One region of the Brevibacillus sp. NPDC003359 genome, then DNA from elsewhere that is predicted to be linked to it. Evidence: predicted binding sites of a transcription regulator. Region 1 holds the regulator's gene; the other holds the start of a gene.
The links. The regulator CtsR, encoded in region 1, represses protease genes until heat stress. The targets are predictions, from matches to a motif close to ATGGTCAATAAAGGTCAAACA.

Region 1 (16,061 bases):
CAGGGCGCGCATTTCCAATGTGGATGTAGTTATACACGGTCGGGCCGCACACGTACATTTTTACCTTTCCTGGCTCCAATGTGTGAAACGGTTCCTTTCGCCGCGTCATCGTGTTAGTCAGCTGAATGCCCATCGTTCTTTTTATCCTCCCTCAAAAGCTCCAATTCTTTGCGTAATTGTTCAATTTCCTTTTGCATCATACGAATCGTATCCGCTACCGGGTCTGGCATGTTTACATGGTCCAAATCATTTTTGACGCGCTTGCCATCCTGGATGACGATGCGTCCCTTGATTCCTACTACGGTCGAGTTAGGCGGTACCTCCTGCAAGACAACGGCACTAGCCCCTATCTTTGAATTATCGCCAATTTTGAAGGAGCCCAACACCTTTGCTCCCGTAGCAATAATGACATCATTGCCGATCGTAGGGTGACGCTTTCCTTTTTCCTTACCTGTTCCCCCGAGTGTAACCCCTTGATAAATCGTTACATTGTCTCCGATTTCGCACGTCTCTCCGATCACAACACCCATGCCATGGTCAATGAACAAGCCGCGGCCAATTGTTGCGCCCGGGTGAATCTCAATTCCCGTGAAAAAGCGGGATAGTTGAGAGACAATTCGGGCGAGTGTACACAGTTCGGCCTTCCAGAGCCTGTGGGCAATCCGGTGCCCCCATATCGCGTGCAAACCGGAATAGGTCATGACGACTTCCAGCGTACTACGCGCAGCCGGGTCTCGTTCAAAAACAGCATGAATGTCATCTCTCATCTGTGCTAACATTTTTGGGTGGCACCTCCTGCCTGATTTTACCTGCTCACGTTCAACCTCAATATCAGGGTTCAAAAAGTTGTCTTTTCAGCATCGAGAAAGTAGCGAGAACCTGAAGAAGGAGGAGCGGAGTGTAGGAGACCTACATGAGCACCGGACTTCAAAGGTGAACGCTACTTTCGAAGTCGAATACGCTTCCAGGACTACATCGTGATCAAAAGACGACTTTTTGAACTACCTTTTCAAAAAAATAAAAAACGTCCCTATCCCCTCAAATACGAAGGGACAGAGACGGTTTTACCGTGGTTCCACTCTGCTTAGATCGTCATCACTGTCACTCGAACTCACAACAGTCATGAACAAATCTCGCTCATATCCCGATAACGGCGGGAAGCCGATGTCGCCTACTGATATCTTTTCAAAAAGATAGGTTCGGCTCATTGCTCACAGGGGCATTTCCATACAGGGCACATCAGATGGCTCTCACCTATCCATCCTCTCTGTAGATGTGCTAACTGTTGTACTTCTCCTGATCGTCGCATTCCTTTGTATAAAATCATGCAGCAGACAATCGCCTACTGACCGTTTGCAATTACTTGCTCTGCACGTGCAATCACCTTGTCGCGTCCGAGCAGATACAACGTCTCAGCCAAATCACGCCCATGCGCCTGGCCAGTTGCTCCTACACGAACCGGCATGAACAACGCCTTGCCTTTGTGACCCGTATCCTTTTGCACGTCTTTGAGTACCGCTTTAATAACATCCACATTATATGCATCCTGGGCAGAAAGGTGTTTCACAAAGGAAGCAAGTACTTCCGGCAAATGCGGTTCTTTTAGCACCAGAGTTGCTTCTTCATCGTACACCACTTCGTCGAGGAAGAAAAGAGCTGCCAACGGAACGATTTGCGCACAGTAAGACATCTGCTCTTGGTACAGGCCAACGATACTGCGAACCCATTCGCGCTTTTCAGCAGACAAATTCTCTTCGATGAAGCCAGCTTTTTGCAGATGTGGGATACACATGTCTGAAATCATATCCAGCGGTTGGCGCTTCAAATAGAAGTTGTTCATCCAGTTCATCTTCGTTGCATCAAACACCGCTGGCGACTTGTTCACGCGGTCCATCGAGAACAGCTTGATCAAATCTTCGATTAAGAAAATCTCTTCTTCGCCACCTGGAGACCATCCCAAAAGAACAAGGAAGTTCACGATTGCTTCTGGCAAGAAGCCGAGGTCACGGTACTGCTCAATGAACTGAAGAATGCTCTCGTCGCGCTTGGACATCTTTTTGCCGTCTTGGTTGAGGATCAAAGCCAAGTGAGCAAAGTCAGGCACTTCCCACCCAAACGCTTCATAAATCATCAATTGACGAGGCGTGTTGGACAGATGCTCTTCACCACGAATGACGTGGCTAATTTTCATCAAATAGTCGTCCACTACAACGGCGAAGTTGTATGTAGGAATTCCATCCGGACGGCAAATAACGAAATCGCCCATCTCATTGGAGTTGAAGGTTACCTGGCCACGAATCAGGTCGTTCACAACATACTCGCGATCATCCTGAACGAGGAAGTGAATGGACGGCACTCGCCCTTCTGCTTCGTACTGAGCACGCTGCTCGTCCGTTACATGGCGATGCTTTTCCAAAATGCGTGGTGTTTCTCCACGCGCGAGCTGTTCTTCACGCTCTGCATCCAGCTCTTCTTTTGTCGCGTAGCAGTAGTATGCTTTGCCTTCTGCCAGCAGTTGATCGATATATTTCCGATAAATGTCCAGACGCTCTGTTTGACGGTACGGTCCATACGGTCCACCAATGTCCGTACCTTCCTCCCATGTTACGCCAAGCCATTTCAGGTTTTTCATCTGCTCTTCGTCCGCATTTTCCTTATTGCGCGTTTGGTCCGTATCTTCAATCCGAACAATGAATGAACCACCGTGATGTTTTGCAAAAAGATAATTGAAGAGCGCTGTTCGCGCACCGCCGATGTGTAAATGCCCCGTAGGACTCGGCGCATAACGAGTGCGAATTTCTTTCGCCATTGGTAGCACCATCCTTATGAATGTAAAAGGCTATAACCTTGACCTAAGTAAAAACGTATCTAAGGCTTTATGTTACACCTTGCCCTTCTACTTGACAAGCAAGCATACTGCCTGTGCAGCGATTCCTTCTCCTCTGCCTGTAAAACCGAGTTTCTCCGAAGTCGTCGCCTTCACATTCACTTGCGACAGGTCGTCTACTTCCAGTACGCGCGCAATGACTTCACACATTTGCGGGATGTACGGCGCCATCTTCGGTGCTTGGGCAATGATCGTTGCATCCACGTTTCCTAAACGGTAGCCGCGCTCCCGAACCAACTTCCATACATGCTCCAGCAGCTTTACACTGTCTGCATCTTTAAAAGCGGGATCTGTATCTGGGAAATGACGGCCAATATCCCCTTCGCCAATCGCTCCAAGAATCGCGTCACTAACCGCATGGAGGAGAACATCCGCGTCGGAATGCCCCAGCAAGCCTTTTTCATACGGGATGGTGACGCCTCCGATAATGCATGGACGCCCCTCCACTAATTGATGCACGTCAAAACCTTGACCAATACGCATGAGCTACTCTCCCTTTCGTTTCCGCAATATCTCTTCACCAAACCACAGATCGTCTGGCGTAGTAATCTTAATGTTCTCATAGCTTCCGTCCATAATCGCTACTGGATGACCCAGCCACTCAACCAGCATCGCATCATCCGTGCCTAACTTCCCCGCTGCCTCTGCTGCCTGATGTGCCTCTCGCAATAAAGACATACGAAAAGCTTGTGGGGTTTGAACCGCCCACAAGCTTTCCCGTGCCGGGGTTGACTCTACAAGTCCAGTTGCCCCCACCACTTTTATCGTATCTTTGACAGGTACTGCCATGATTGTTGCCTGATCTTGTTGCACCTGTTTGATCATGTCACTGATCTGTTTGCGAGTGACGAAAGGACGAGCAGCATCGTGAACCAGTACGTAATCGCAATCTGCGGGTAGTGAAGCCAGGCCGTTTCTCACACTGTCTTGTCGCTCCGCTCCACCCAGCGTCACCACAGCCTCCAGCTTTTCATCCGAGAGCCAGGCCATTACTTCTGCGTGGTCTGCTTCACTCACCACCAGCACGACTCCATCAATGTCGGGATGAGTAGTAAAAAGACGTACCGTATGAGCCAAGATCGGCTCGCCCGCAAGCGGTAACCACAACTTGTTTCGTTGTCCACCCATTCGTTTACCCGAACCGGCTGCAACGATCACGACACCCGTACCCACTGATTCATCCCTCTCCTGTCTTTTCTACAACGCTCGTTCCAGCAACTTTGGTTTGGCGAAGATCATTCGTCCTGCTGAAGTTTGCAGCACGCTCGTTACGAGAACATCGACGTCGTTTCCGATGTATTCTCGTCCGCCCTCTACGACAATCATCGTGCCATCGTCCAGATAAGCGACACCCTGACCGTGCTCTTTCCCATCCTTGATTACTTGAACGTTCATTTCTTCCCCAGGTAAAACAACAGGCTTGACTGCATTCGCCAAATCATTGATGTTCAAGACCCCAACACCTTGCAGCTCACATACCTTGTTCAGGTTGAAGTCGTTGGTTACGACCTTTCCGCTAATGAGTTTGGCAAGCTTGATCAGCTTGCTGTCCACCTCGGATACTTCTTCAAAATCGCCTTCCCAAATCTGAACCTTTACCTTCATTTCTTTTTGAATCTTGTTCAAGATATCCAGACCGCGACGACCGCGGTTTCTTTTCAGTACATCGGAGGAATCAGCGATATGCTGTAGCTCCTCTAACACAAATCCCGGAATGACCAGTACACCTTCTAGAAAGCCGGTACGGCAAATATCTGCGATGCGTCCGTCAATGATGACGCTGGTATCGAGAATTTTATTTTCCAAGGTAGCTGCAGTTGTTGCGCTTTCCTTTTTCTTATCCTTACGTCCAATCGAAAATACCGACATAATCTCGTCCCGCTTGCGAAACCCTACCTGGAAGCCCAAATAACCAAGCAACCCGGAAACAATTAACGGCAAAAGATCTCCTACAAATTCAATCGGAATTTTACTGATGGGCAGGAATAATAAGAATGCAATAATAAGACCACTAATCAACCCCATCGCTCCGAACATCACATCGACAACCGGCATTTTGACGAGCGTCTCTTCACCCCATCGAACGATGCGCAGAACATAATCCACAACCCAATTCGCTAAAAAGAAAAACAAGATGGCACCCAGTACAGCTCCAATATATTGCGATCCGGCTACTACACCAAAGTTTAACAGTGGATCAAGCAACGAGAACAGTTCGTCACCAAATCGAAACCCCAATCCGCCACCAATCAAAACAAAAATGAATTTTCCTACTCGGCGTAACATGCCTTCACCTCCTTTTACTAATTATAGACAGAACCTTAAGAGTAAAACCCTATTTTTTTCCAAATCATTACAATGCTTCATTTTACTTTCCCTCACTATAGCAAAAAAGATTTTGCCATGTCAAATAGCCAAAAATTTTAACATAGTTGTCATTTTCTCGTCAACCCGGGAACACTCGTTTCCTTCGATGATAAATTGACAGGGAGCTGACTCCCTTCTTATAATGTCAGTATCGCAATGAGAGAAAATTATGACGATACCAACAGCCTAAAGCAGAGGTGAACCAGGATGGACAATCGAAACATAGACGACTTTCAAACGCAAGTATCCGAGCTTTTGATCAGACATCGTAGCGTACTGGACGTCATGTCCAAAGTTCAGGAAACGGCATCCCGCATTAACCGTTCACTGACAAAAGCCATCACCGAATGCGGCTGTGTCGAAGTGGTTGCCAAAAAACAGACATACGATTCCAACAAGAATCTGGAGGACAACAAGTCCCAATTGGACACCCACTTTAACGGCCCACTGTGCGAGCATTGTCGCGACGTAGTTACTGCTGAGCTTGGCAAAAACCTTTTTTACCTCACTGCCTTGTGCAATATTACTGACATTAAGCTAGAAGATGTGCTTCAGAAAGAATCCAACCGACTGAATACTTTGGGTGTCTTCAATCTGTCTTAAAAATCCGTTACTCGTATTACGAATGAACCCTATAAAAAGTTGCATACAAAAAAGAAAAACCCACACATTGAAGTGTGGGTTTTTTTATGCCGTAACTATTCAAACGGGACTGATTCTTCCTCTTTGTTTTTACGCTTACGTAATTTTTTGACGAGAAAGTCAACGTTTTTTTTTATTCCGTACAGTGCGTAAAAAGCGAGTGGTAAAAATACAATTTTTGGAAATTGTTGCGGATACTTAATCGCTACAACAACCACAATCGCGATGATAATCGGTGTGATCCAGTAAGCGGATTTGGGAATCCCCACTTTTTTAAAGTTAGGATACTTGACCTTTGATACCATCAAAAAGGCAAGCAGCAACATACTTACGGCAAGCAATACCGGAGTGAACACTTGGTGATAGAGTGCGAGTGTAGCCAATACGCCTCCCGCTGCCGTAATCGGCAAACCGATAAAATACCCCGGAACCCCGGCCTGTACGTTAAAACGCGCCAAACGCAGCGCACCACAGATCGGAAAAATGGCTGTAATGAGAATCCCAAGCAAATCAAAGTGTTGCAAGACGACAACATACATGATGAACGCTGGCGCAATCCCAAAGGTAATAACGTCAGAAAGGGAATCCAATTCCTTCCCGAATTCGCTTTGGGCATTCAGCATACGAGCTACACGTCCATCCAGCCCGTCTGCCAGCATACCAATGATCACTGTGATCGCTGCATATTCGACGTATTGATCGCCTCGAAACGCAAGAATAATTGCTAAAACTCCCAGAAACAAGTTGCTTACGGTTAGTATGTTCGGTAACGATTTCACGAACATAGACTACCTCCTGATTTCTTTTGCGTAAGGAGCAGGTTATCCTGTCGACCTTGTTTTTATGCAAGTCCTTAGGCAAATGTTGAATACAAATAATGCCTTTATCCTATTCTACTTTAAATGTGTCTGTCAATGAACACTTGTTCTTGAATCCGTTTCAGCCCCTCTTTAATTGCTCTCGCGCGAACCTCACCAATGCCTTCAACTTCGTCTAATTCCTGAATCGTTGCCATCATGATTCGCGGCAAATGATGAAAATGCTCTACCAGATTCGAGATGATCGTGACGGGCAGACGCCGGATCTTATACAGGATCCGATAACCTCTAGGGGAAACAGATTCATCCAGCATACTAGCATGGGAGGAATACCCCAGCGTTCGCAAAAAAGAAGGGAGCTCGAGCATTTCCTCCGAGTTCAATTTTTTCATGTCCCGGAGCACAAGATTAGGTGAATAGGATGGATCTCGGGAGTAGTCCCGAATAAGCATATGGGCCTCTTCCTCAATGTTTGAAACCAGTTCCTCCAATTGCATACTGACGAGCCTTCCTTCTACCCCTAGCTCACATATGTACTTGGAGACCTCTGTCTTAATACGTAACACCATCTCAATCCGTTGCAAAACCGAGGCAACCTCGTGTAAAGTAACGAGCTCCTCGAATTCTAACGCACCGAGATTCGTCAAAGTTTGCTCCATCACGGCCTTGTATTTCTCAAGGGTAGATACAGCCTGATTCGCTTTGGCCAAAATGACGCTGATTTCGCTTAAGACATACCGGAAATTCCCCTGGTACAGCGTGATCACATTGCGACGCTGAGAGATCGCAATGACCAAATGATTCGTTTGCATGGCCGTCCGTTGCGCTGTACGATGCCGTGTCCCCGTCTCGCTCGTGGGGATTGAGGAGGGTGGGAAGATTTGCGTATTCGCGTACAGGATACGTTTTGCGTCTTCACTTACTATAATCGCCCCATCCATCTTCGCTAATTCATACAAATGGGCAGGAGAAAACTCACAATTGATGGAAAAACCGCCATCGACAATCGACTTCATCTCCGGACCGCATCCAATGACGATCAAGCCCCCGGTTTTGGCCCGTAAAACATTTTCTAACCCTTCACGAAGCTGTGTGCCGGGTGCGACGAGACGAAGCACATCACCGAATTGCGGAGTTCTTTTGATGTTCCCCTGCATGCCCACTCCTACCTCCTTATCACCTCGTTCAACGCATCGGCGATATTGCTCACACCAATTACTTGAATATCTGCTGGCGCATCCAGACCACGGATGTTTTTCTCCGGTATGATGACACGCTTAAAGCCTAACTTATGTGCTTCTCGTACTCGTTGCTCAATCCGGGAGACACCGCGCACCTCACCAGTCAAGCCAATTTCTCCGATAACGACATCATGCGGATTGGTAGCATGGTCACGGAAACTGCTTGCAATGCTTATGGCAATGGCCAAATCAACCGCTGGCTCATCTAATCTAACCCCACCTGCTACGTTTACATAAGCATCCTGATTTTGCAGCATCATGCCCATGCGCTTTTCCAGCACTGCCATGATCATCGCCACACGCTGATGATCGACCCCTGTTGCCGTTCTCCGTGGGGTTACAAAGCTAGTCGGGGCAACAAGAGCTTGCAGCTCAACCAAAACGGGACGTGTGCCCTCCATACTGGCTACGACTGTCGAACCCGCAACACCAAATGGACGCTCTGCCAAAAATATCTCGGATGGATTCGCCACTTCCTCCAAACCGCGATCTTTCATCTCGAAAATACCGATTTCGTTTGTCGAACCAAAACGGTTTTTGACGGCGCGCAAAATTCGAAACGTATTGTGTCGCTCCCCTTCAAAATAGAGAACAGCATCCACCATGTGCTCAAGCATACGCGGACCAGCGATGGAGCCTTCTTTGGTTACGTGACCGACAATGAAGGTGCCAATTCCTTTCCCTTTTGCAATCCGCATCAATTGGGCTGTCGCCTCCCGCACTTGTGCGACACTTCCCGCAGCTGATTGGATCGTCGGGTGAAACACTGTCTGGATCGAGTCAATAATGAGTACATCCGGGTCTACTTGATTAATATGCTGTTCGATCAAATCCAAATCATTTTCTGCCAATACAAACATCGGCGGCGTTTGCAAATGGAGTCGATCCGCGCGAATTTTGATTTGTTTTGCCGACTCCTCTCCAGATACATAGAGAACCTTTGCCCCTTGATGAGCTAAGGCAAAAGATGTCTGCAAAAGCAATGTCGATTTTCCGATTCCGGGGTCACCCCCGACCAAAATAAGTGAACCCGGAATAAGTCCTCCACCGAGAACACGATTCAATTCTCCGATCGTCGTATCCATGCGCGGCTCTTCTTCACTGGCAACCTGGGTCAATGGAATTGCAGATTGGCGCTGGCCGCCGCTCATCCCCTCGTGACGATGTGCATTTTTTACCGTCACTTCCTCTACCAAGGTGTTCCAGCTGCTACACCCCGGGCATTTTCCCATCCATTTTGGCGATTCATAGCCACATTCTTGACACGCGTATTTCGTTTTATACTTTGACATTATCGCACCCTCACTTCGATTTCTTTCTCTACTTTTATCATAATTACGCACCCAAAAAAAGAATACCTCCCGAATCAGGAGGCATTCTATTACGTTTCAACCAGCTTACGATTTCGTTTTTTCAAGGCGCTTGACAACCAGCTTGCCTTCTTCAGCCTCGATATTGACGGTATCGCCTTTACTGATCGTGCCCTTGAGCAATTCCTCGGACAAATTATCCTCGATGTGGCGCTGGATAGCACGACGCAGAGGACGCGCCCCATAGGCAGGATCAAAGCCTTCTTTTGCCAATACTTTCTTGGCTTCCTCGGTCAATTGGAAATCAATGTCTTGCTCTTTCAAACGTTTACGCAGATCGTCTGTCATGAGAGATACGATTTGTTCGATGTGCTCTTGCTCCAAAGAGTGGAACACAATGACTTCGTCGATACGGTTCAAGAACTCAGGACGGAAGCTCTTTTTCAGCTCATCCATGACTTTGTCCTTCATATCCTGATACTTTCTTTCCGAATCGTTGGTCGTGAAGCCGAGCGTCGTATTTTTCTTGATCATGTTGGCTCCGACATTGGAAGTCATGATGACAACCGTATTGCGGAAATCAACGGTACGGCCCTTGGAGTCTGTCAGACGACCATCATCCAGCACTTGTAGCAAGATGTTAAATACGTCTGGGTGGGCTTTCTCGATTTCGTCCAGCAAAATGACAGAGTAAGGCTTGCGACGCACTTTTTCGGTCAGCTGACCGCCTTCGTCAAAGCCCACGTAGCCAGGAGGGGCCCCTACCAGACGAGCGGTGGAATGCTTCTCCATGTACTCGGACATATCTACACGAATCATTGCATCCTCGTCGCCGAAAAGCGTCTCTGCCACGGCACGAGCCAATTCGGTTTTACCCACACCAGTAGGTCCCAGGAAGATAAACGAGCCGATCGGGCGTTTTGGGTCTTTAAGACCAGCACGGGCACGGCGGATTGCACGCGAGATGGATTTGACTGCTTCATCCTGACCAATGACACGATCGTGCAAAATCTCTTCCATCTTCAGCAAGCGCTCTGTTTCCTCTTCCTTCAACTTCAACACTGGAATACCCGTCCAACTCGCCACTACTTGCGCGATGTCTTCTGGCGTAACCTCCATGTTCAGCTGGCCTTGGCGCTCTTTCCAGTCTTTTTTCGTTTTATCCAGTTCTTCGCGCAGTTTTTGCTCCTGATCACGAAGTGCTGCTGCTTCCTCGAATTCTTGAGATTGCACTGCAGCATCTTTTTCCTTGCGCACCTCTTCCAGACGTGCCTCCAACTCTTTGAGGTTTGGCGGAACTGTAAAGGATTGCAAGCGAACTTTGGAAGCCGCCTCATCGACCAAGTCGATGGCCTTGTCAGGCAGGAAGCGCTCCGTAATATAGCGGTCAGACAGTTTTACTGCCTGCTCAATTGCTTCATCGGTAATTTTGACTCGATGGTGGGCTTCGTAACGATCACGAAGGCCATGCAGGATACGAATGGCATCTTCCGCTGTCGGTTCATCAACCCGAATCGGTTGGAAACGACGCTCTAGTGCCGCGTCTTTTTCGATGTACTTGCGATATTCATCCAGCGTAGTGGCACCTACGCACTGTAGCTCGCCACGTGCCAGAGCAGGCTTCAAAATGTTGGAGGCATCAATTGCGCCTTCTGCTCCGCCTGCACCAATCAAGGTGTGCAGCTCATCAATAAACAGGATGATGTTTCCTGCTTGGCGAATTTCGTCCATGATTTTTTTCAAACGATCTTCGAACTCACCCCGATACTTGGTTCCCGCAACAACGGTTCCCATATCGAGTGTCATGACGCGCTTATCACGAAGCGTCTCCGGAATTTCGTTGTTCACGATTTTTTGAGCAAGACCTTCTGCGATAGCTGTTTTCCCTACGCCAGGCTCCCCGATTAAAACAGGGTTGTTCTTGGTGCGTCTGCTAAGTACTTGGATCACACGTTCGATTTCTTTTTGACGACCGATGACCGGGTCCAGCCCGCCATCACGAGCGATCGCAGTCAGATCCCGAGCCAAACCGTCCAATGTCGGCGTATTCGCCGCTGGATTCCCTCCAGACGGTTGATGAGATGCCATCATTTCCGAGCTACCAAGAAGCTGGAGCACCTGCTGACGTGCCTTGTTCAGGCTAACGCCCAGATTGTTCATGATTCTCGCAGCAATGCCTTCTCCTTCACGGATCAAGCCAAGCAAAATATGTTCAGTCCCCACATAGGTATGACCCAGCTTGCGGGCTTCGTCCATCGATAGTTCAATAACCTTTTTGGCGCGAGGTGTATAGTTTGGTGTGTAATTACTACCGGACTGCTCTGTTCCTCGCCCGATTAACGACTCCACTTCACTCTGGATTTTATCGAGGCCAAGCCCAAGTGATTGCAGTGCCTTCGCCGCAATCCCTTCGCCTTCTCGAATAAGTCCCAGCAGCACATGCTCTGTCCCAATATCTTTGTGTCCGAGACGAACCGCCTCTTCCAGGGCAAGCGCCAGTACTTTTTGTGCTCGTTCTGTAAAACGTCCAAACATCATATCGTACACCTCCGTATAACCGTGTTTTTTCTCTATATGGTTAACAATTGCGTGATACCATTACGATTACTCTTGTGATTCGACTACGCGCAGACGTTCTCGGATTAGCCTTGCCCTTCTTTCATCTCGTTGGTCCGGAGTGAGCTTTTGTCCAGCGTGGTGTTGTAAAAAACCTGGCTGTGTCGTGACCAACAGCTCGTTTAAGACCAGCGGAGATACATTTGGAATGATCCCTAGATCAATCCCCAGACGTACATCAGACAGGCGTTGAGCCGCTTCCTTGGACTCTACCGTGCGGGCGTACATCAGGATACCATACGACCGAAAAATCCGATCCTCCAAAGAAACCCGGGTATGCTCCAGCAAATAAGTACGTGCCACACGTTCTTGCTCAATAATCTGTCTGGCTACACCGTAGAGATTGGAAAGGATATCCGACTCAGACAACCCCAGCGTGACCTGATTAGATAACTGAAAAAGATTCCCTAGAGCTTCGCTGCCCTCTCCATAAATTCCTCTAACAACTAGACCAACTTGATTAATTGCCTGTAAAATTCTGCTGATCTGCTGCGTCATCACCAGAGCGGGCAAGTGCAACATCACAGATGCACGAATTCCCGTCCCCACATTAGTTGGGCAGCTTGTAAGATAACCTCTTGTTTCGTCGAACGCATAATTCAAGTTTTTCTCAAATATGTCGTCTATCTTCGTACCTAATTCCCATGCCTCGTTCAAACGAAACCCGGGTAATAGTACCTGTATTCGAATATGGTCTTCTTCATTAACCATAATGCTGACGGACTCATCTTCACGAAGCAATACGGCACCTTTGCGAGATTCCTCTGCCAGATGAGGGCTAATCAGATGCTTTTCTACGAGCACGCGTTTTTCTAACGGGTTTATTTGGTCCATATGGATGACCTGAAGCTTAAGCTTTTTGCGCATGGCTTCCGAATCGCTTACTTCTGTTACCTTTCTGACGACTTCCTCGCCCTGCGAGTCCGTTGCCAATAACGGAAAAGGGTGCTGGCGTAGGTTACGGGCGATACGCAGCCGTGTACTAATGACAATGTCGGAATCAGGACCTTCTCCTTTCATCCAATTGCTCCACGGGTTTTGCATAAACTGCTTCTGGGACATAACCAGCTAACCTCCCTTGCTACGATTGGGCCATTTTTTGTTCCAATGCTCGAATTCGATCACGCATTTCTGCTGCCTTCTCGAACTCTTCACTGGCGACATGACTTTGCAACGCTTGCTTTAGTTGCTCCAGCTCTTTGCGGATCTTCAATTTGCCACCGGTTCGCTCTGGTACTTTTCCACTATGCTGTGTGTTTCCATGAATCCGGCGGAAAAGTGGGTCCAGTCGATCACCCAAAAAAGTGTAGCAATCACTACAGCCAAATCGGCCGCTTTTACTGAATTGAGCATATGTGAGTCCACATGTTTCGCATTGAAGCGGCTTATTAGATGCCGTTTCGCGTCCATTCTTTTGCATGGGATCAAATTTTAAAAGTCCTGACAGGAGATTGTTGATGCTGAAGTTGTGAAAGCCGGTAAAGACGTCCCCTTTTTCATGAGCACACTGCTCGCAAATATGGTATTCGGTTTTTTCGCCATTGACGATTTTCGTCAAATGAAGTGTCGCCGGTCGTTTTCCGCATTCCTCACAGTTCATTCCATCATACCTCCTTTTACTTCAACAGGATTGCTGCGATCATCTGCTTTAAAATATTTGCCCGCAAACGATCCCGCAATTCAGCTTCTAGCGTTAATACGTTTCGCGAGGTAGCGATTTTCATCAAGGTGGCTTCCCTGATGTTGACTAATCCTTCCTCCAATAGTCTTTCTACGATCGCATTTCCCACGCTCTGAGTGATGCTCTCACCAATCAGTTCTTCTGTTAGCAATTCCTGCAAGCGTGCTTTGCTTACAATCTGCACCTTGCGTATGCGAATATACCCGCCGCCCCCGCGCTTACTCTCTACACTGTATCCTTTTTGAACGGTAAAGCGCGTATTGATGACGTAATTGATCTGAGACGGCACACATTGAAAATGGTCGGCAAGCTCACTACGCTGAATCTCGATCGATCCATTGGGACTGTTTGTAATGATGCTTTTTAAGTGATGTTCAATGATGTCCGAGATGTTACGCAAGTCATCGCCTCCTATTCCTCTGTGTTGTTTTCTATGGTTACCTATTGACTTTGACTATCTTTGACGTTAATTATAATGGGTTTAGTGCGTGCCCGCAAGTGTCCCTTACACATTCTAGTGTGGGCAAAAGAAGGTCGCTTGAAACTTGGACATGATCAACAAAAAAACCACTCCCTGAGGAATGGTTTATGTTTGTTATTGTGTATTGGTGTCGATTGCTGGCACATGATTCAGTAGCTGAGAGAAGCTGGTGATGATGACATCTGCACCATCAAGCTCGCCTGGTTTGGCAAAACCAAAGTCGCATCCAATGGTAAATAAGCCGTTTATCTTGCCTGCTTCCACGTCGGAGTGACGATCTCCTACCATGACGGCCTGCCCGATTTTGTAATCAGACAACAATTTTGCAACCAGGTCATTTTTGGAATGCGTACGGAAACGGCCAGCGGAGTACAGGTCGGTCATCAGCGGCTTTAACTCGTATTCCTGACAAATGGCATCGATGTACTCTTCCTGCCCATTGCTTGCTACAAACAAAGCAAATCCTTTTTCACGCAGCTTTTCCAAGGTTGATTTTACATCCGGATATAGGTCAGTCACTCTTTCTTTGAGTAACTGGATTTCATTGTCTAGCAAGAAGGCGTCTGCTGAGCGAATTGCTTCCTCACTCGCGCCCGGCAACAATTTGTCCCAGATCTGCTCGATCGTCATTCCCAGTACATTGATCAGTTCACCTTCGTCAGGGGTCTCCCCTTGCCATAGCCCTTTTTGACGAAGCTGATCAAACGTTCGAATAAATGCCGGGGTCGACAGTTTTTCTGTTTGCAGTAACGTGCCATCCATATCAAATAGTATGGCGAATGGTACAGTCATAGGTTCCTCCGTTTTGTCTGGCTAGGCAGCTATTCTAATTCTCCAGGCAACATCTTCATATCATCCATGATAAACTCGGTAATTCGTTGTGCTGCATCTGGCTTCGAGATTTTTTGTCCCATTCTACGCATATAATCCACCTTTGACGGGCTATGCAATAGTTCATCGATAAAGTAAATCAACTGCTCAGACAGATTCGCGTGTACAGCACATCCATTATTGAGCAAAAAGTGGCTGTTCCTCTCTTCCTGTCCAGGCAGAGGGTTGTAAATAATCATGGGTACTCGTTTACTCATTACCTCAGCTGATGTGAGCCCGCCTGATTTGGTGACAATTAAATCAGCCGTTTCCAAGTATTCGTGGAAGTTATTGATGAATTTTAGCGGTACGACCTCATGGCGATACGTACGATTTATAACTTTTTTGTACAGCTTGTCGTTTGTCCCTGTTAACACAAAGGTTTTCAGAGGAAGGTTAATCTCTTCTAGCCCATCTAATACCTTTTCCATCGAGCCGAGACCCAATCCGCCCCCTGACAGAATAATGCTCTTTTGTCCAGGAGCGAGGCCAAGCTTTTGCCGAATCAAATCGTGTTCTAATGGCAAGCTGAATTTTTTCATGATGGGAATGCCCATCGGAATGAATTTTTGATGATCCTGTCGATAAACGTCTAACAGATAATACAGTTGTTCATGGCCGATGAAGTAATAATTGATATGGTGATTAATCCAAGAAGGATGGATTGTATAGTCGGTAATGATCGTATAGATTGGTTCCTTCCAATCATTTCTCCCTTTCAGTACGGAGAGCATACAGCTTGCAAACGGATGCGTAGCAATAAAGGCATCAGGCTGTACACTGTTGATCAGCTTTTTTAGTTTGTTTGCCAATAACTTATTCATTAGCACATTCATATCGAAGAAACGGGTTTTTTCTGTATTATGGTAAATTCTGCCCCACATCTTGGGTGACAGCCTTAACAGATTCATATAGCTTTCCAACAAAATCTTGTGAAAGGTGGGGCTAATATATTCCAACGTATCGATGATCATTGATGTGCAACCATTCTCGGCCAAGCTTTCTTGCATGGCCCGCGCTGCCTGGTTGTGTCCGTTACCGATGGAAGCGGAAAAGATTAGAATTTTTTTCATGAACGATTCTCCTTCATAACCTCGCCTACTCCAACGCCTGGATCAGGTACCTTCTCATGTTAGTCTACCCCAAGA
Region 2 (16,061 bases), on a different contig from region 1:
GAAATAATCCCCAGCGATTGCAGAAACGTATTGATTACGCCTTGCGAACGCAAGATGATTACCCACGCATAGGAACGGACCAAAAAGTTGATCCAGAACGGAATCATCACGAGCAAAAGCCATATTTGCTGAGACGATTTTTCCAGTCGTGAAATGTAATACGCTAACGGATAGCCGCACAAGATCGAAAATACGGTAGTTAAAACCGCTACGACCAGCGTGTCCCAAAAAATTTGGCCATACAGCGGATCGAAAATACGGATGTAATTGTTCAGCGTAAACTCATAGACAACTTGCCCGTACGTGCCTCTTTTGAGGAAAGACAAAATGGCGATCATAAGCATAGGCAGGACGAAAAGCGCACCCATCCACAAAAGGGCGGGAAGCGCGAGCAGTTTTACCGGCTTCTTGTTTAACAAGGAAGAATCACCTCGTCCGTCTGTGCCCAGCCAATGGCCACTTGATCTCCCACCTGCCAGTCCAGACCATCACCTGCGTACTGGTGTGCCATTACGGTCATATCCTGCCCCTCGAGGCGAATAAATACCTTGCGCAAATTGCCGAGGAACACTGCGTCAGCAATGGTGCCCAGCTTCTTATGCTTGTCCTTGTCGGAATCAACCGGGTACAACTTGATCTTTTCCGGACGTACCGCTGCATTCGTTCCGTTTTCCCGGAAAATGTTGTTTTCCCCAATAAAGGTAGCCACAAACAAGGTTTGCGGGGAGTTGTAAATCTCTGCTGGAGAAGCAATCTGTTCAATGCGTCCCTTGTTCATGACCGCAATTCGATCAGACATCGCCATCGCTTCTTCCTGGTCATGGGTGACGTAAATGAACGTGATCCCTAAGTTTTTCTGCAAGTTTTTCAGTTCGAGCTGCAAGCTTTTTCGCAATTGATAGTCCAAAGCACCTAGAGGCTCATCCAGAAGCAGAACGCGTGGGTTGTTAATAATCGCCCGTGCGATTGCTACGCGTTGCTGTTGTCCGCCAGACAGTTGCTTTGGCGTGCGCTTCCGCAGTTCTGTCAGTTGGACGTACTGAAGTACTTCCTCCAAACGCTTTTGTTGTTCAGCTGCGTTCACTTTTTTCATTTTCAAACCAAACAGGATGTTTTGCTCCACTGTCATGTGTGGAAACAAAGCATATTGCTGGAACACCATGTTCATATCCCGCTGATACGGCGGCACATGGCTGAGTGGTTTTTCGTCTAGGAAAATTTCCCCAGTCGTTGGCTGCTCAAAGCCAGCAATCATTCGAAGCAGTGTCGTTTTCCCACAGCCACTGGGGCCGAGTAACGTCAAAAACTCCCCTTCTTCAATGGAGAGAGAAAAAGAGGGGACGACGACAGTATCTGCAAATCTCTTTTCAATCGAATCCAGATGTATAATTTTTTTCATTCCGTCATCTCACCATATGTCATTATACTCACAATCTAGGTAACTATATCGTGTATGATACGATTTGTAAACAGTTTCACCAAGTCTGGAATGATTTTTTTGCGACCAGCAAGGATGAGCGATTCCTCCACAAAAACAAACAGAGCCGATGAATAAACATTCGCTCTGTTGCGTATCCTTATTTATTTTCTTACACAGACGTGGATTTCGGTTGGGGCTTGCGATTCTGATTCTTCGATTTTGCTCCTAGGAAATTCGTCCCAATCACCCCGAGAATAATCATCACCGCGCCAATGAGATGGTAGTAAGCCAGCTTTTCTTGCAAAAAGAGGACGCCTGCCACGATGGTAACCAGTGTAGACAAATTGTTAAACACGCTGAGTTTGGATGCTTCCATCTTGGACAAGGCAAAGTTGGTCATAAAAGACGTCATGAGCGAGGACAGTATCCCCAAAAATACAATCGAGATGATAAACGCCGAGCTGGCGAAAGGAGCAAAATACGTCGATAGGGTCCCCTCTGTACTGTGGCGAATAACTGACCAACCGTTAAAAAACAAAAATCCGAGCAACGCCACCATATATGTCATGTCTATATAATGAAAGGACTTTGTCATTTTCCTCGCCAGAACACTATACCCCGCCAAAGAAAACGCGGATAACAGGATGAGAATAGTCCCGATACTGCTCCCTGAGCCTGAGCTTACACCCAGCCCCTTCATCACAAAAATGTAGACGACACCTCCTACGGATAAAAGCGTGGACAGCTTTTGCAGCCATGTAGAAGACTCCCCCAAAAAGAATGCCGCCATGATCATGGTAAAAATCGGAACGGTTGCTTGAATAATCCCCGCTTCAGACGAAGTAGTATGCACCAGTCCAAACGCCTGAAGGGTAAAGAACAGAATGGGATACAGCATGGCGAGCGGTATAATCGTGAGCATGTCTTTTGGTTTGATGGACAGCTTGATCCACCCAAACACGAGCGGGATGGATGCAGCGATAAATGCTACGGTGAAACGGTGTGCCAACGTATCGACCGGATTGGTTACAGCGAGTGCCATTTTCAGAAACAAAAACGACAAGCCAGTAATCCCTGCATTCAGTAATGCCGCGAGAATTGCTTTCTGTTGGTCTTTCATCGTATGTATCTCTCCTACTGGGGACTTTTTACAGACGGCCGTCTTAGGTTAATAGTAATGGCGGACCAATCGTGCTACAATGCAAAAAAGGAGTAACTGTACCGATACAAAATCGGTGAAAAGGGAATGTTGCCGGATGCACAAATATTTGCAACTTCAAAATGAACTCGAAGCGTTGATTGAAAGCCTCTCTTATCGAGACGGAGACCGCCTTCCCTCCATTCGGGAGCTCGCCTCTCGTTACCAATGCAGCAAGAGCACCGTTATCCGCACCTTAGACGAACTAGAAAAACGTCACCTCATCTACTCGGTCGACCGAAGCGGCTACTACGTCGTGAAAAAACAAAGGAAGATACAAGCTGCAGATACATCGATGATCGATTTTGCGACCTCTGCTCCCGATCCTGACCTCTTTCCTTATGTCGACTTTCAACACTGCATCAATAAAGCGATTGAAACTTACAAGAACGATCTTTTCATATACGGAACCACCCAAGGCTTGCCGTCGCTCATCGCGGTCATCGCTAAGCACCTTGGGAATCATCAGGTTTTTACCGACCCGAGTACTATTTTCATTACCTCCGGTGTCCAACAAGCTCTATCCTTGCTGTGTAGTCTTCCTTTTCCAAATGGCAAAGAAACGATTCTAATTGAGCAGCCTAGCTACCACCTTTTCATTGAAAATTTGCAAGTACGCAAGCATCCCGTTGTCGGGATCAGACGAACTGCCCAGGGAATCGATTTAGAAGAGCTGGAAGTGATTTTTCGAACGGGAGAGATCAAGTTTTTCTATACGATGCCTCGCTATCACAGCCCTCTCGGTACAACGTACAGCCGAGGGGACAAGCAGCGCATTGTGGAGCTTGCCCAACAGTACGACGTCTATATCGTAGAAGACGATTACATGGCAGACCTTGAGCATGACAGCAAAGCCGATCCCCTCTTTGCCTATGATCGCTTCTCTCGCACCATTTATTTGAAAAGCTATTCCAAAATTATTTTTCCTGGACTGCGTTTGGGTGTAGCCGTTTTACCTGACGCACTAAAGGATTCCTTCAATCAGCACAAAAGACTTTCGGATATCGACAGCTCCATGCTATCTCAGGCAGCGTTGGAGATATACTTAAAAAGCGGGATGTTCGAGCGTCATAAGCAAAAAATACGCAGTTCCTATCGCCAGCGATCCAACCTCTTGATGGCGTCCTTGAACTATTTTGCGGAGAATGAAAACAGACTGTTTACCTTTCACCCCCTTGCGTATCCGGGGATTCATACTCACATTGTTTTGAAAGATTCCATCTCGCTCCCTGCCGTTATCAGCCAGCTAAAAAAACGCTCGATCCTCGTGGATGCTACCGACAAAAATTACTTGGAGGGCTTTCGGCAAGAAAATATTTTGAAGCTGAATGTATCCTATGCTAAGGAAGCAGTGATTGAGCAAGGGATTCATGTGCTGATAGATGTACTACGCCGCATGCACCGCTAACCTATCCGCCTAAAGTCGTAGATAAAATCCGGCGAGGGTGCGTTTTTGGACAACCAATAAATCTCGATAATAGAACTTATTGAGTGGATCCAAAAACCCAGGCGGATGTGAATGATTGTTGAGTAACCCGAGGACGATCTACATCGTATTACCAGATACAGGAACATGATTTACCCACACGCGCAATCCATTCATTGGAGGTTTTGTAAAAGAAGAGATACAGGGTAAATTGTTTCAAAATGCAACGATTGCGGTATATCATTGTTACAGTAAGTGAATCCCAATTCAAAAAAATTCGTTCCATAGTCGGCCAGTTTGAAGTAGAATCGCATCTATACACATGTAATTTGTTGGGCTTACTCGGCGTGATGCTGAATATTCCGATAAAGCGCAAAAACGCCTATTTTTGTTCGCAATTTATCGCATCGGTGTTTGAAGAGGCCAACGTGCGGCTCGTGTCAAAATGCGCTGCGCTCACCACTCCAGCAGACCTGATACATTCCGACTTGATTGAATGGATGACTGGCAGTTAACGATAGAATGACAAAGGAGAAATAGATGTTTCAGAACATTTTAGATTTCTTAATGGAATACGGCATTTGGGGAATGTTTATCCATTCTTTTGCCGACGCAGTCATCTTTCCCGTCCCGGCCTTCTTTCTTCAAGTGCCTCTCAGCCTCGTTGATCCTTCACAGGCATTGTGGATTGCAACGGTAGGCTACATCGCTTGTCTCTTAGGGACACCCGTCGGTTATTTTATCGGGAAAGTACTAGGCAAATCCGTTCTGTACAAAATCCTCAAGAAAGAATGGATTGATGCGGCCACAGCGATGTTTCAAAAGAAGGGCGAGGTCGCGATCTTCATCGGTTCGTTTACACCGATTCCGTTTAAAGTATTTACAATCATGTCGGGTTGCTTGAACTTCCCGTTGTGGAAATTGCTTGGGTATGCGGCAATTGGACGGGCAGTCAAATTTTACGCAGTCGGATTATTGTTTTATTTTTACGGCAAAGTGGCGGAAAATATGGTCCATAACGTTTCTCTCTATATCTTTCTCATCGTGGTACCGCTCATCTTGGTCGGGTTATGGGTGAAGAAAATCGTCACCAAGCGCCGCCAGCTGAAAATGGAAAGTACTGGCGTCAGCAATGGCATCAATGAGAAAGTATTGAATAAATAAAGTCGATAATAAAAAGCGAAGAAACCCCACATTGGGGTTTCTTTTTTTACGACTTTAATCCTTTTTTCACACGAATCACATCATCTTCTACATCAAGCAGCATCGCTGTCACATTGTCCTCTTCCATTACCAGATCCGCAATGCCATCCTCGACGTATTGCTGAATCACGCGGCGCAATGGACGCGCCCCGAAGGAAGGGTTGTAACCCAACTCAGCCAGCTTTTCTTTTGTGGCATCTGTCACACTGATCTCCATTCCTTGTTCCTTCAGATTGCCCATGACATCTTGCAGCAGCAGATCGACGATTTTGACCAAATCCTGTTTTTCCAGATGAGCAAAGGAAATGATCGAGTCGAAGCGGTTCAAGAACTCCGGCTTAAAGTACGCACCGAGGGAGTCCAGCACGGTGGCAGGTTCAGGCGCTTTTGCTCCAAAGCCTACAGAAATCTTACGCTCGCTCACACCCGCATTGCTCGTCGCAATAATGACGGTCTCCTTAAAATTCACTGTGCGGCCCTGACTGTCTGTCAGACGACCATCCTCGAGAATTTGCAGGAACATGTGCATGACGTCCGGGTGGGCTTTTTCGATCTCATCCAACAAAATAATGCTGTATGGGTTGCGGCGTACACGCTCTGTCAGCTGACCTGCTTCTTCGTGACCGACGTAACCCGGAGGAGAGCCAATCAATTTGGACACCGAGTGCTTCTCCATGTACTCGCTCATATCCAGACGAATCATGGAATCACGGGTACCAAACAGCTCCTCTGCCAGTGCTTTGGACAGCTCCGTTTTCCCGACACCAGTCGGACCGACGAACAGGAAGGATGCAATTGGTCTGTTTTTCGGTTTCAGGCCTGCACGACTGCGGCGAATCGCCTTCGCTACTTGTGTGACCGCCTCCGATTGACCAATGACTTTTGCTTCCAAATGAGCGGCCAGGTTTTTCATTTTCATCTGCTCATCACTTTGCAGCTTCGTAACAGGAATCCCAGTCTTTTGCTCGATCAATGCCTGGATGTCTGTGACGTCAACCTGAACGCGCTGCTTCTTGCCCTCAATCTGATCCAGCTTTTCCAAAATGCCCGCTTCTTCGTCTCGCAAACGAGCTGCCTTTTCATATGCCTCTTGCTCTGTCGCTTCCTTTTTCTCCTGATTGATTTGCGCCAGCCGCTCATGCAAGTCTGCCGTATCTACAGCGGAGGATCGCAGGTTCAAGCGCGAGCCCACTTCATCCAAGAGATCTATCGCCTTATCAGGCAAGAAGCGATCCTGAATGTAACGATGGGAGTATTCCACGCAGGCACGAATGACATCATCTGAGTAAGCGACTTGGTGGAATGCTTCGTATTTCGGGCGCAAGCCTTTTAAAATCTCAATGGCTTGGTCTACGGTTGGTTCTTTGACCATTACTGGCTGCAGGCGGCGCTCCAGAGCAGCGTCTTTTTCAATGACGCGATACTCTTTTAACGTAGTTGCCCCAATCAACTGCAACTCGCCGCGAGCCAGTACGGGCTTCAGAATGTTTCCGGCATCCATTGATCCTTCCGCAGAGCCTGCACCTACCAAGAGATGAATCTCATCCACGAACAGGATGACGTTTTTGCGTTTTTGTAGCTCGGCAATCACATGCTTCATTTTTTCCTCGAACTGTCCGCGAATTCCCGTCCCTGCAACCAGAGAAGCGACATCTAAAATGTACACCTGTTTGTTTTTCAGCTTGGTCGGCACTTGCCCTTCCGTAATACGCAGGGCGAGGCCCTCCGCAATCGCCGTCTTCCCAACCCCTGGTTCCCCAATCAGAACCGGATTGTTCTTGTTGCGTCGGTTCAAAATCTCAATAACGCGCTCAATTTCCTGTTCGCGTCCAATCACAGGGTCAATCAGCCCGGCACGCGCCGCATCATTTAGATTACGGCCCAACTCATCGAGGATGCCTCTACCGCGCTCTGGTGCTTGTGGCTGCGGTTGGCCGGAAGATTTGCCTAGATTCACCCGGCCTTGGGCAAAGCCTTGCAGGAACTCATCCAGTCCAGAGAAGGAGGAGAAAGGACTAAAGCCCATGCCCACTCCCATTTTGTTGGTCAGCTTTGTTTTGCAATCCTGGCACAGATCGTATTTTTGTTGCTGATTTTGTACACGTATATGAACAGTCACAGTTGCTTCTCGTTGTTTGCAGATTTCACAATGCATATTCAATCCCCCCAAAAGCGTTGTTTTGGAATCCAGAAGATCTTTGACCTTTCCTGACCTTCGCTGGTTTTATTATAGTTTGACCTTCTTTGACTTTCAAGAGGGATTGTATGGTTTTTACACTTTGCTCTTTTGCAGATAGGGAACGATTGAAAGTAACCCTAAAACAGCTAAGCAAGCACCTACCCACAACGGTGATACAAGCCCATATCCCCTGCTGATCCCGATTCCACCTAAGGAAGAACCAATGGCAACACCCAATGTAATAAAGGAAGTATGCACAGTGTTTACCATCGTCCCACTACCTGCGGCATTCATGACTCGTGCAATCATGGCCGGATTCATCGCTACACCCGTCAACCCAATTAGAACAATGGACAGTACTGCCATCCATCTATTCTCGGCACCTACGGCAAACAGAACCAATGCCGCTAGGAGTATGCTTAATCCCGTTACAAGTATTCGCATGGCAAAACGATCAGCCAGCCTGCCAATTACGATATTTCCAATCACGGTCGTGATACCGTAAAAGGCGAGCAAATATGGGATGCTCGTATCCGAAAATGCCGATACAGCCGTAAGAATAGGAGTAAAATAACTAAACGCAGCGAACGTACCGCCAATGATCAACATGCTCGTTGCATACGCGGTCCACAGGTGCGGATTTTGAAAACTGGCAAGCTCCTCTTTTACGTTTACCTGGTCTTTTTGTGCAGAGGAAGGGAGCAACCCTTGAATTAAGATTCCTGATAGCAACACGAGAACGGCAACAGCCCAAAAGCTCACCCTCCAGCCAAAAGATTGGGCAATCACGGTGGTCAGAGGAAGTCCAACGACAGTAGCAACCATTAAGCCTGCAAGAACAATCGAAGCTGCCTTTCCCCTTGAATGAGGAGGTACCAAGCTGGCTGAAATGCTGACAGAGACGCCAAATGCTGCGGATGAAGCAATACCGGTGATGATACGCGCAAGCATCATCGACTCGTAATCCCAAGCCATGGCTCCTAACGACTGACCAAGGAAGAAGACGGCAACCAAAGAGAGCAGTGCTTGTTTTCGGCGAATGTGCAGGAGAGTTGCTGTTAGTATCGGGCCTCCTATCACCATTGCACCTGCATACGCCGTAATGAAATACCCGATGGAGGGAATCGACACGCCAAAATCATCGGCAAGCTCATTCATCATACCTGCCACCATAAATTCAGAGGTCGTCATCGCAAAAATCGCTACCGCTAACAAATAAATCATCGATGGCATGAGGAAACACTCCTTACTCATTTTTGTAACGATTGGTACAAAAATTATGCAAAAAAATAGCGCATTACGCGCCGAAGATAGATTCCATGGTGCCGTTCATGATTTGTTCAGCCAATGACCGATTTTGTATGGATGTATTCAACACACGGAAGCCGTAGTAACTGCTTAAAAATAGGCTTGCCAAATCCACAGCAGATCGTTTTTTGGAGATTTCACCCGTTCGCAAGCCTTCCTCCATCACTTTCTCTATGGTTTGCTTCAGAAGTTCAACATGTCTGGAGACTATTTCTTCAATCTTGGGATCGTCTTTAGCCCGTTCCAATCCCGCATTGATCAGCAAACACCCCTTTGGGTTCGTTGATTCAAAGTCTTCCACCAATGCCCAAACTAAAAAATTTTGCAACCGTTCTTTCACGGAACCCGGACTTTCTAACAATGCCCGCTGTTCACGAATCCCAGTTTCGTGATAGTGTTCCACCACTGCTAGATAAAGCTCCTGTTTACTGCCAAACGTATTGTACAAGCTGCCTTTACCTAGTCCAGTATCACTGCATAAGTCATGCGTAGAACAACCATTGAAGCCTTTTGACCAAAACGTTTTCATGGCCACATCTACGATGGAAGTGTAATCAAAATCACGAGGTCTGCCGCGTTTGCTCAACGGAATCCTCCTTTCGTTTCCAACTGTTATGGAAATCATACACATTTTGTACCATACGGTCAATAAATGAAATGTCTGCAAATGTAAACCACAAATATAGAAAGAGCCTATTTTGAAAATCGTCTTTCAAAATAGGCTTGATCATTGATTATTTGCAACTGGCATATGTTCTACACCAGACAAACTCTCCTTTATGAAAAAGAGTATGCTTGTACTTCATCCAAAGTAGGCAAAGATGGTTGAGCACCGTTCCTTGTAACGACAATCGCTGCTACTTTGCTGGCGAAAGTGGCCGCTTCGGTTTCTGTCATTCCTTGCGTGATCCCGACCGCAAAAGCTGCCGTAAAGGAATCTCCCGCCGCAGTTGTATCCACTGGCTCTACGCGGAAAGCTGGGATATGGGTCGTCTCATGAGCGGTTACTAAGAGAGCGCCCTTTTCCCCCAATGTCACGATGACGCGCTTTGGACCTCCTGACAAAAGCTTTTTGGCTGCGGCCTGCACTTCCTCTATCGTGGTTACAGGCATTCCCGTGAGAATGGAAAGCTCTGTTTCATTTGGGGTTAAGGTATGTACATGGGTTAACAGCTCACTGGATAGCTCGCGTGCGGGTGCCGGATTTAAAATGACCAGTTTGCCGAGTCGAGCAGCTTCTATGACTGTATGTTCCACGACGGGCATCGGGATTTCCAGTTGGAGCAATACGACGTCGCTTTCCTTTAAAATGGACAGATTGTCTGCAATATGCTCGGTGCTGACGAGCGCATTCGCTCCCGGTACGAGCACAATGTTGTTTTCCCCGTCATCACTTACATTGATAAAAGCCATGCCTGTCGTACCCGAGCGTTTGATCCCCTCTATGTGAACCTGCGCATCCGCAAGCCCTCCCAGCATAATCTGGCCGTTTTCATCCTCTCCTACCATCCCGATCATGGAGACATGCGCACCCAGGCGAGAAGCCGCTACTGCCTGATTCGCTCCTTTTCCACCCGGAATCAGTTCGAAGTGATGACTTGCGATCGTTTCTCCTGCTTTGGGCAAATGATGTACATGGGTTACGAGATCCATATTGATGCTTCCTACTACTGCGATTTTCACGACGAGCCCTCCTAGCTAATCTCGAACATGATGATTCGGTCGGTTACAAAATAGTGCTTTTCATCCGAGAAGTCAACGTATTTCTCAAGATTGTCCCTAAGACTTGGAGCGCGGCCCTTCTATTGGATATAATGAACAAATCTTCTATCATCCGGAGTTGAGACTCCCACGGCTAAAGCCACAAGCTGATACCTTTGATATCAGTGGGATTCTTGGGTGGTAGTCGGTCGTGCATTTCTGCTAACCGTAGTTCCCTCAAGTTCAGGGCTGTCTCATCAGCCCATCCTAAGACAGTGCCTATAGCATCTTAGGCTGACAGACTGTTACCATCTGCCACAGGTTGATTCATGATATTAATCGCTCCAACCCGATCACGATGCGCGTTGAATCCGCATAAACACTCGTACTTTCTGTCTCTCGCTTTGTTCTTCTCCCCACAGGCAGGACAAAATTGAGAAGTGTAGGCAGGATTCACCTCGACAACCTTTATGCCGACAAGGTTTGCTTTGTAGGAGATGAATTGTTGAAGCTGATAGAAAGTCCAACTATGCAGATTCTTTGCGTTTTTACGGCTTGTTCTTGCCGTCTTGCGAATATTCTCTAGTCGTTCAAGCTTGATGATTGACACACCTTCTTGAATGGCTGTATGGATAATTTGGCGACTAATCTTATGATTTTGATCTTTCATCCAACTTTGCTCTTTATTGGCTAACTTACGAATGGCAGTCAACTTTTTGAGTTTACCTAGTTTTCGTCTGCGTTGTTGGTACTTTCTTCGTATGTACTTGTTCTGTCTGCCCTTTCCGAAGAATCGGGTTTTACCTGTAGAAGTTACAGCAACAGCAGGAACTTTCAGACCGTGGTCAATCCCCATCATGTTTTCAGTGTTTGTTACACTTGTAGACACTTCTACCGAAATTTGAGCGTACCATTTCCCTGACTTTTCAATGATACGCATCAATCCAGATTTTCCTTTGCTTAACCGTTTCCTATCTCGGCTAGTCATCGCAGCACGAAACGCTGTTTTCTTCGTCTTTCCATCTACAACGATAGGGAAAGCAACTGTGTTGTCGGATACCGTGTAGTTTTGATTGTTGACGAAATAGACAGATTTTTTAAGAATGGGGGTTCATATCCACGTGATGAACAAATGAGGGCTTCTATTTTGTAGAAAAAGGGACAGCGGTAGATTACGGACACTATTTAGTCGTCCATGTCTACCGCTGACTTGATTTTTGAAATTATTTAGTGTCAAGCGGTACTGCCAACAGCTCCGCCAGCTTAACCGTATTCTCTCCTACCATGCAACTGTAGTGGTTGCCGGCGATTTCTGTCACTTCCAGTTCTCCAATGCATGTATCCTGCCAAAAAGCGATGGTCTCTTCGCTTGTGCTTGGCAAAAATTGAAACGGCTCGCTAGCCAACAGGAAGCGAATGTCTCCCATATAAAGCAAAGGAGTATAACGAGCTGCTTTAAAGCTCTGACCAAACACCTTGCACAAGCCCTCTGCCATTTCTACTGGCATCTGTTCTCCTGATATTTTGCCTAGCGCTTGGACATAAGCAGTAAAGCGTTCTCTTCTGTCAAACGCGGATAATTTGCGGAACATTTCTCCCACCTGGTCTAGCCCCTCGTCTCCGCTGATCGTGCACGCTGAGCCTTGTGGGATGGAATCCCCGTATTTTTCTATAAGCTGCAAAATCGCCCGTGAAAAGTCGTGCTCATCCACTTTTCCAAAATCAGCCTGTTCCAGTGTGATGTTCAGGTTCGGAACGAACAGTGCCTCAATCAAGAGATCGTCATTCACTTCTGTCAGGATCGGAGGAATATCAATCAAAACCAGGTCCAGAATATGGACGCCCTGCTCCCCGAGTCTTCTCGCTACTTCAATGGCAATCAATCCGCCCAAAGAATAACCGATGAGCTGTACGGGTCTTTGCTCTCCATCACGTAAGACATCGATCAAGCATTCGGCATAGTCATCGGCCACAGTTTCTATCAGCTCGGACGGCTCTAGCTCGCAATAGCGCTCGCTATCGTCGATGGCAATCCCGACGATGCTTCCTGTCTGCTGGGCTTTGAGCTGTTCAATCAATGGACGAAAACTGTCCATCGTCCCCAAAACGGCATGGAACACAACCCGCAACGGCCCAGATTCGTCACCGCCATATGGAATCAGCACGGCGTTGCTCGACTTACTCCGTTTTTTCGGCAACGCCACTTCCTCACGCTGCTGCAACTCCTGATTGCGCTCGTGTATGAACCCAGCCAGTGCTTCCACAGTCGGGAAGTTAAGCATTTGTCGGAGCAAGACATCAAACGGGATGGCAGCGTGCGTCGAGTCCTCCGCCAGCTTGTCGCGCAGCTTTCCAGCTACCTGCGCCATGATGAGGGAATCTGCACCACATTCATAAAAGCTTTGTGTTAGGCCGATTCTCGAGACTCCCAATGCTTCTCCCCAGATGTGGGTAAGTTGAGCTTCCAACGGATCTGAATCAGTCGCCTCTGTAGCGTCCATTGCAGCTTTTTGCCCGAACGACGATGCAGGTCGCCATTTTGCCAGTTCGCGGCGATCGATTTTTCCATTTCCGGTAAGCGGCAACGCATCTACGACTTGCAGGTGGGCAGGCAGCATGTAGGCAGGCAGGTGTAGGGAAAGAAATTTTTCCAGCTCTGCGGAACTGACTTTCATCCTGTCCAGCTTCACGCGATGGACAAGCAGATGATTTTCTCCATCCTTTTGCAACATGAACGCAAGACCGTCTTCTTCCTTCTGCAACTCACTTATCCATGACGTCTCTGTCCACTTGGCAAGAATGAACCACCCGCCCGGGCAAATCAACTCTTTCAGCTTGCTCATTTCGGAGCTTTCTACAGCTCCCGCAGCTAGTACCACGTCGAACGAGTTCGGTGCCAGTCCTTGTTCCCGATACTCTTCTTCTACGATATCCATGCTTATATACTGTGCATCATAGCCTTCCAGCGCTTGCGGGACACCCTCTGTTAACGCCCCGTTCCCTCCGCCTACTTGCAATATCCGAAGAGGCTTGCTCGTATGCTGTCGCGCAATCTGTTGCAAAAGCATGACAATGCGTTGATTGACCTCGATGCCCGCTTCTTCACCGATCCCATTTACGAGCATCGCGAATTCCGCTCTTTCCGCTTCAAGGTCCCGATCCATCTTGCGGGCGCACTCCACAATTCCCAGCAAAACAGGCTCGTCACTCGCTCCATCCAGCACGACACCAGCTGCGGCTACAGCATGGTGTTTGAGCATTGCCGACTCAATTTCACCTAGCTCGATCCGATGCCCTCTGATTTTGACCTGATTGTCTTCGCGGCCGATAAACTCGATTTCGCCCCCTGGTGTGTAGCGGCCCAAGTCACCAGTTCTGTAAAGTCTCTTTCCATCGACAGGGTGGGAGAAGAACCTTTCCTCCGTGAGTCTTTGATCTCCTACATAGCCCTTTGCCAAGCCAGCTCCGGTAATATATAGATCTCCTATCGCCCACACTGGGCAATCGCGCATCTGTGAATCGAGGACACGGAAACCTTGATTGGCGAGCGGTCGGCCGTACGGAATACTGCTCCAGTCGGCTTCCAGCCCTTTGTACTGATGGTAATTCGACCAGATCGATGCTTCCGTGGCACCCCCGAGACTGATAATCTCTGCGGCAGGCAGATGTTTTTGCATCCGATCAGGCAGCGTCAGCGGAATCCAGTCACCGGAAAGCAAGGCAAATCGCAAGCTATCTACTTTGGCAGTTGGCGTGGAATCCAAATACGTGACCAGCATCTGCATCAGGGCCGGCACGGAATTCCACACGGTGATGTCATGCCGGACTATCAGCTCTGACCAATGGGACGGATCCGTTTGGTGGTCGGGATGAGGATACACGATAGCACCACCCACAGAGAGCGTGGCAAAAATATCGTAGACAGATAAATCAAAGCTCAACTGGGCAAGGCCAAGCACGCGGTCATTTTCCGTAATCGCAAAACGACGAAGCATGTCCTCGATCGTATTTGCCGCTGCACGGTGGCTGATGACGACCCCTTTGGGCTGTCCCGTGGAGCCAGACGTATAGATGATGTACGCAGGCAAATCCGGGTTTAGGTCAGGCAAGATCAACGGTTCATGCTGCGGGCTTACTTGATCCACTGCAATCGTTTGAATAGAGTCGGACCATTGCAACTGGTTGGTAGATACCGTCAAGGCATAGCGGATGTTCGCCTGTTCCATCATGGCCTGTCGGCGCATCTCAGGTTGCTTCGGATCAATGGGCACATAGACTGCCCCGGCAAACAAGGTACCGAGTACAGCTGTGACTTGATGCGCGCCTTTTTCCATCACGATGGCGACGCGGTCTTGCTCGCAGCACCCCAGCTCCTTAAGCTTCCCTGCAACTGCGGCAGCTCGTTTGACCAACTCCGCATACGAGAGCTGTCCTTCACTGTCAATCACCGCTGGACGATCTGGCATCGTCATTGCTTGCGCTACGATTGGCTGATGCAAGGCGTACTCTGGTATAGCTGCGGTGGTCGCATTCACCAGCTGACGCTCTTCCCGCTGCCAGTCTGGCAAGGCAATTTCGTCAGCTCCCTCCCACATCTGCTCGCTGTCCGCCAATGAATGCAGTAATTTCGCAAAAGCATCAAACATGTCATCAACGATAAGCTCTGGCAAGACGCCCTCTCGCACATCCCAGTTCACTTGCAATCCTGCCGAGCTGTCCATGGCTTGGCAATCGATGAAAACCTGCGGCGTTTGACTGATTCCGTGCCCAGCGATTTTGCCCTGTAGCTGACCGCCTTCCGCTGGTTCCACTAACCCAATCGCGCTCGTAAATACGATTGGCATCAGAGCGGCTTCACGCCCTCGCCTACGCGCTAACTCGCGCATGACCTCAACGCCTGAAAACAAACGGTGATCCAAATCTTCAAACAACTGTTTTTGAATGGTTTTCGCCCGTCCCTGAAAAGAACGCTCTAGTCCCCAATCAACCGCAAGCAAATTGACGGATGTGAAATCCCCGACAATCTCATGGACTCGTTCATGCAGCGGCTGTCTGTTCAACAACGTCAAATTCAGGCAAAACGCACGATTTCGACTCCAGCGCTCGATCACAGCGGCAAAGGCTGTCATCACAGCGGAGGTTGGCGTCAATCCTCGCTGCTGGGCACGCTGCTTGAAGGCATCCCATGAAGCTTTATCTAATCGAATGAAGCGACGGCGAAAGCGTGCGTTTTCATTCTGGGGCTGCTGTCTCGCCATTGGTAGGTCTGGAGCCTGTGGCAATACATCGATCCGTTGCTGCCAGTACGCTCTGTCTCTGCTATACGCCGTAGTCTCTCTTAAGCTGCGCTCGGCGTATACGTAATCGCGAAACGTAATCGGCAGCCCAGGCAATGTTTTTCCCGGTTCTTTGTAAAGGGCCTCAAACTCACCCAGCAAGAGCCAAATACTCGCCCAATCCGCGATGAGAAATTCCATCGATACATGAAGCACGGCCCTGTCGCTCGTTTTCGTCAAGCCGATATCAAACAGCGGCCATTTGGCTGTATCATACACGCGATGTCCCATCGCTTCGCGTATGTCATCGAGCCTTCTTCCTGCCTCCTGCTCATCCATGCAACTCGTAT

Region 2: a site for CtsR is predicted at 7,443-7,463, ahead of ACFYU8_RS12475 (ATP-dependent Clp protease ATP-binding subunit). Genes of this name have one in related genera too.

Annotation. Positions count from the first base shown of each region.
Region 1 covers NZ_JBIAOR010000022.1:47,461-63,521, forward strand. The annotation lists gene cysS (cysteine--tRNA ligase) at 1-133, opposite strand, end outside; gene cysE (serine O-acetyltransferase) at 114-830, opposite strand; T-box leader at 1,052-1,313, opposite strand; gene gltX (glutamate--tRNA ligase) at 1,343-2,809, opposite strand; gene ispF (2-C-methyl-D-erythritol 2,4-cyclodiphosphate synthase) at 2,897-3,370, opposite strand; gene ispD (2-C-methyl-D-erythritol 4-phosphate cytidylyltransferase) at 3,374-4,060, opposite strand; gene ACFYU8_RS29060 (PIN/TRAM domain-containing protein) at 4,085-5,173, opposite strand; gene ACFYU8_RS29065 (nucleoside triphosphate pyrophosphohydrolase family protein) at 5,462-5,857, shown strand; gene pssA (CDP-diacylglycerol--serine O-phosphatidyltransferase) at 5,953-6,681, opposite strand; gene disA (DNA integrity scanning diadenylate cyclase DisA) at 6,795-7,871, opposite strand; gene radA (DNA repair protein RadA) at 7,880-9,247, opposite strand; gene ACFYU8_RS29085 (ATP-dependent Clp protease ATP-binding subunit) at 9,353-11,803, opposite strand; gene mcsB (protein-arginine kinase McsB) at 11,870-12,943, opposite strand; gene mcsA (protein-arginine kinase activator protein McsA) at 12,963-13,481, opposite strand; gene ACFYU8_RS29100 (CtsR family transcriptional regulator) at 13,498-13,962, opposite strand; gene ACFYU8_RS29105 (HAD hydrolase-like protein) at 14,158-14,835, opposite strand; gene ACFYU8_RS29110 (MGDG synthase family glycosyltransferase) at 14,865-15,986, opposite strand.
Region 2 covers NZ_JBIAOR010000003.1:155,066-171,126, reverse strand. The annotation lists gene ACFYU8_RS12505 (ABC transporter permease) at 1-368, opposite strand, end outside; gene ACFYU8_RS12500 (ABC transporter ATP-binding protein) at 413-1,399, opposite strand; gene ACFYU8_RS12495 (DMT family transporter) at 1,590-2,540, opposite strand; gene ACFYU8_RS12490 (aminotransferase-like domain-containing protein) at 2,677-4,026, shown strand; gene ACFYU8_RS12485 (hypothetical protein) at 4,266-4,559, shown strand; gene ACFYU8_RS12480 (YqaA family protein) at 4,585-5,208, shown strand; gene ACFYU8_RS12475 (ATP-dependent Clp protease ATP-binding subunit) at 5,255-7,402, opposite strand; gene ACFYU8_RS12470 (MFS transporter) at 7,520-8,659, opposite strand; gene ACFYU8_RS12465 (TetR/AcrR family transcriptional regulator) at 8,724-9,320, opposite strand; gene rbsK (ribokinase) at 9,512-10,417, opposite strand; gene ACFYU8_RS12455 (RNA-guided endonuclease TnpB family protein) at 10,725-11,540, opposite strand; gene ACFYU8_RS12450 (amino acid adenylation domain-containing protein) at 11,659-16,061, opposite strand, start outside.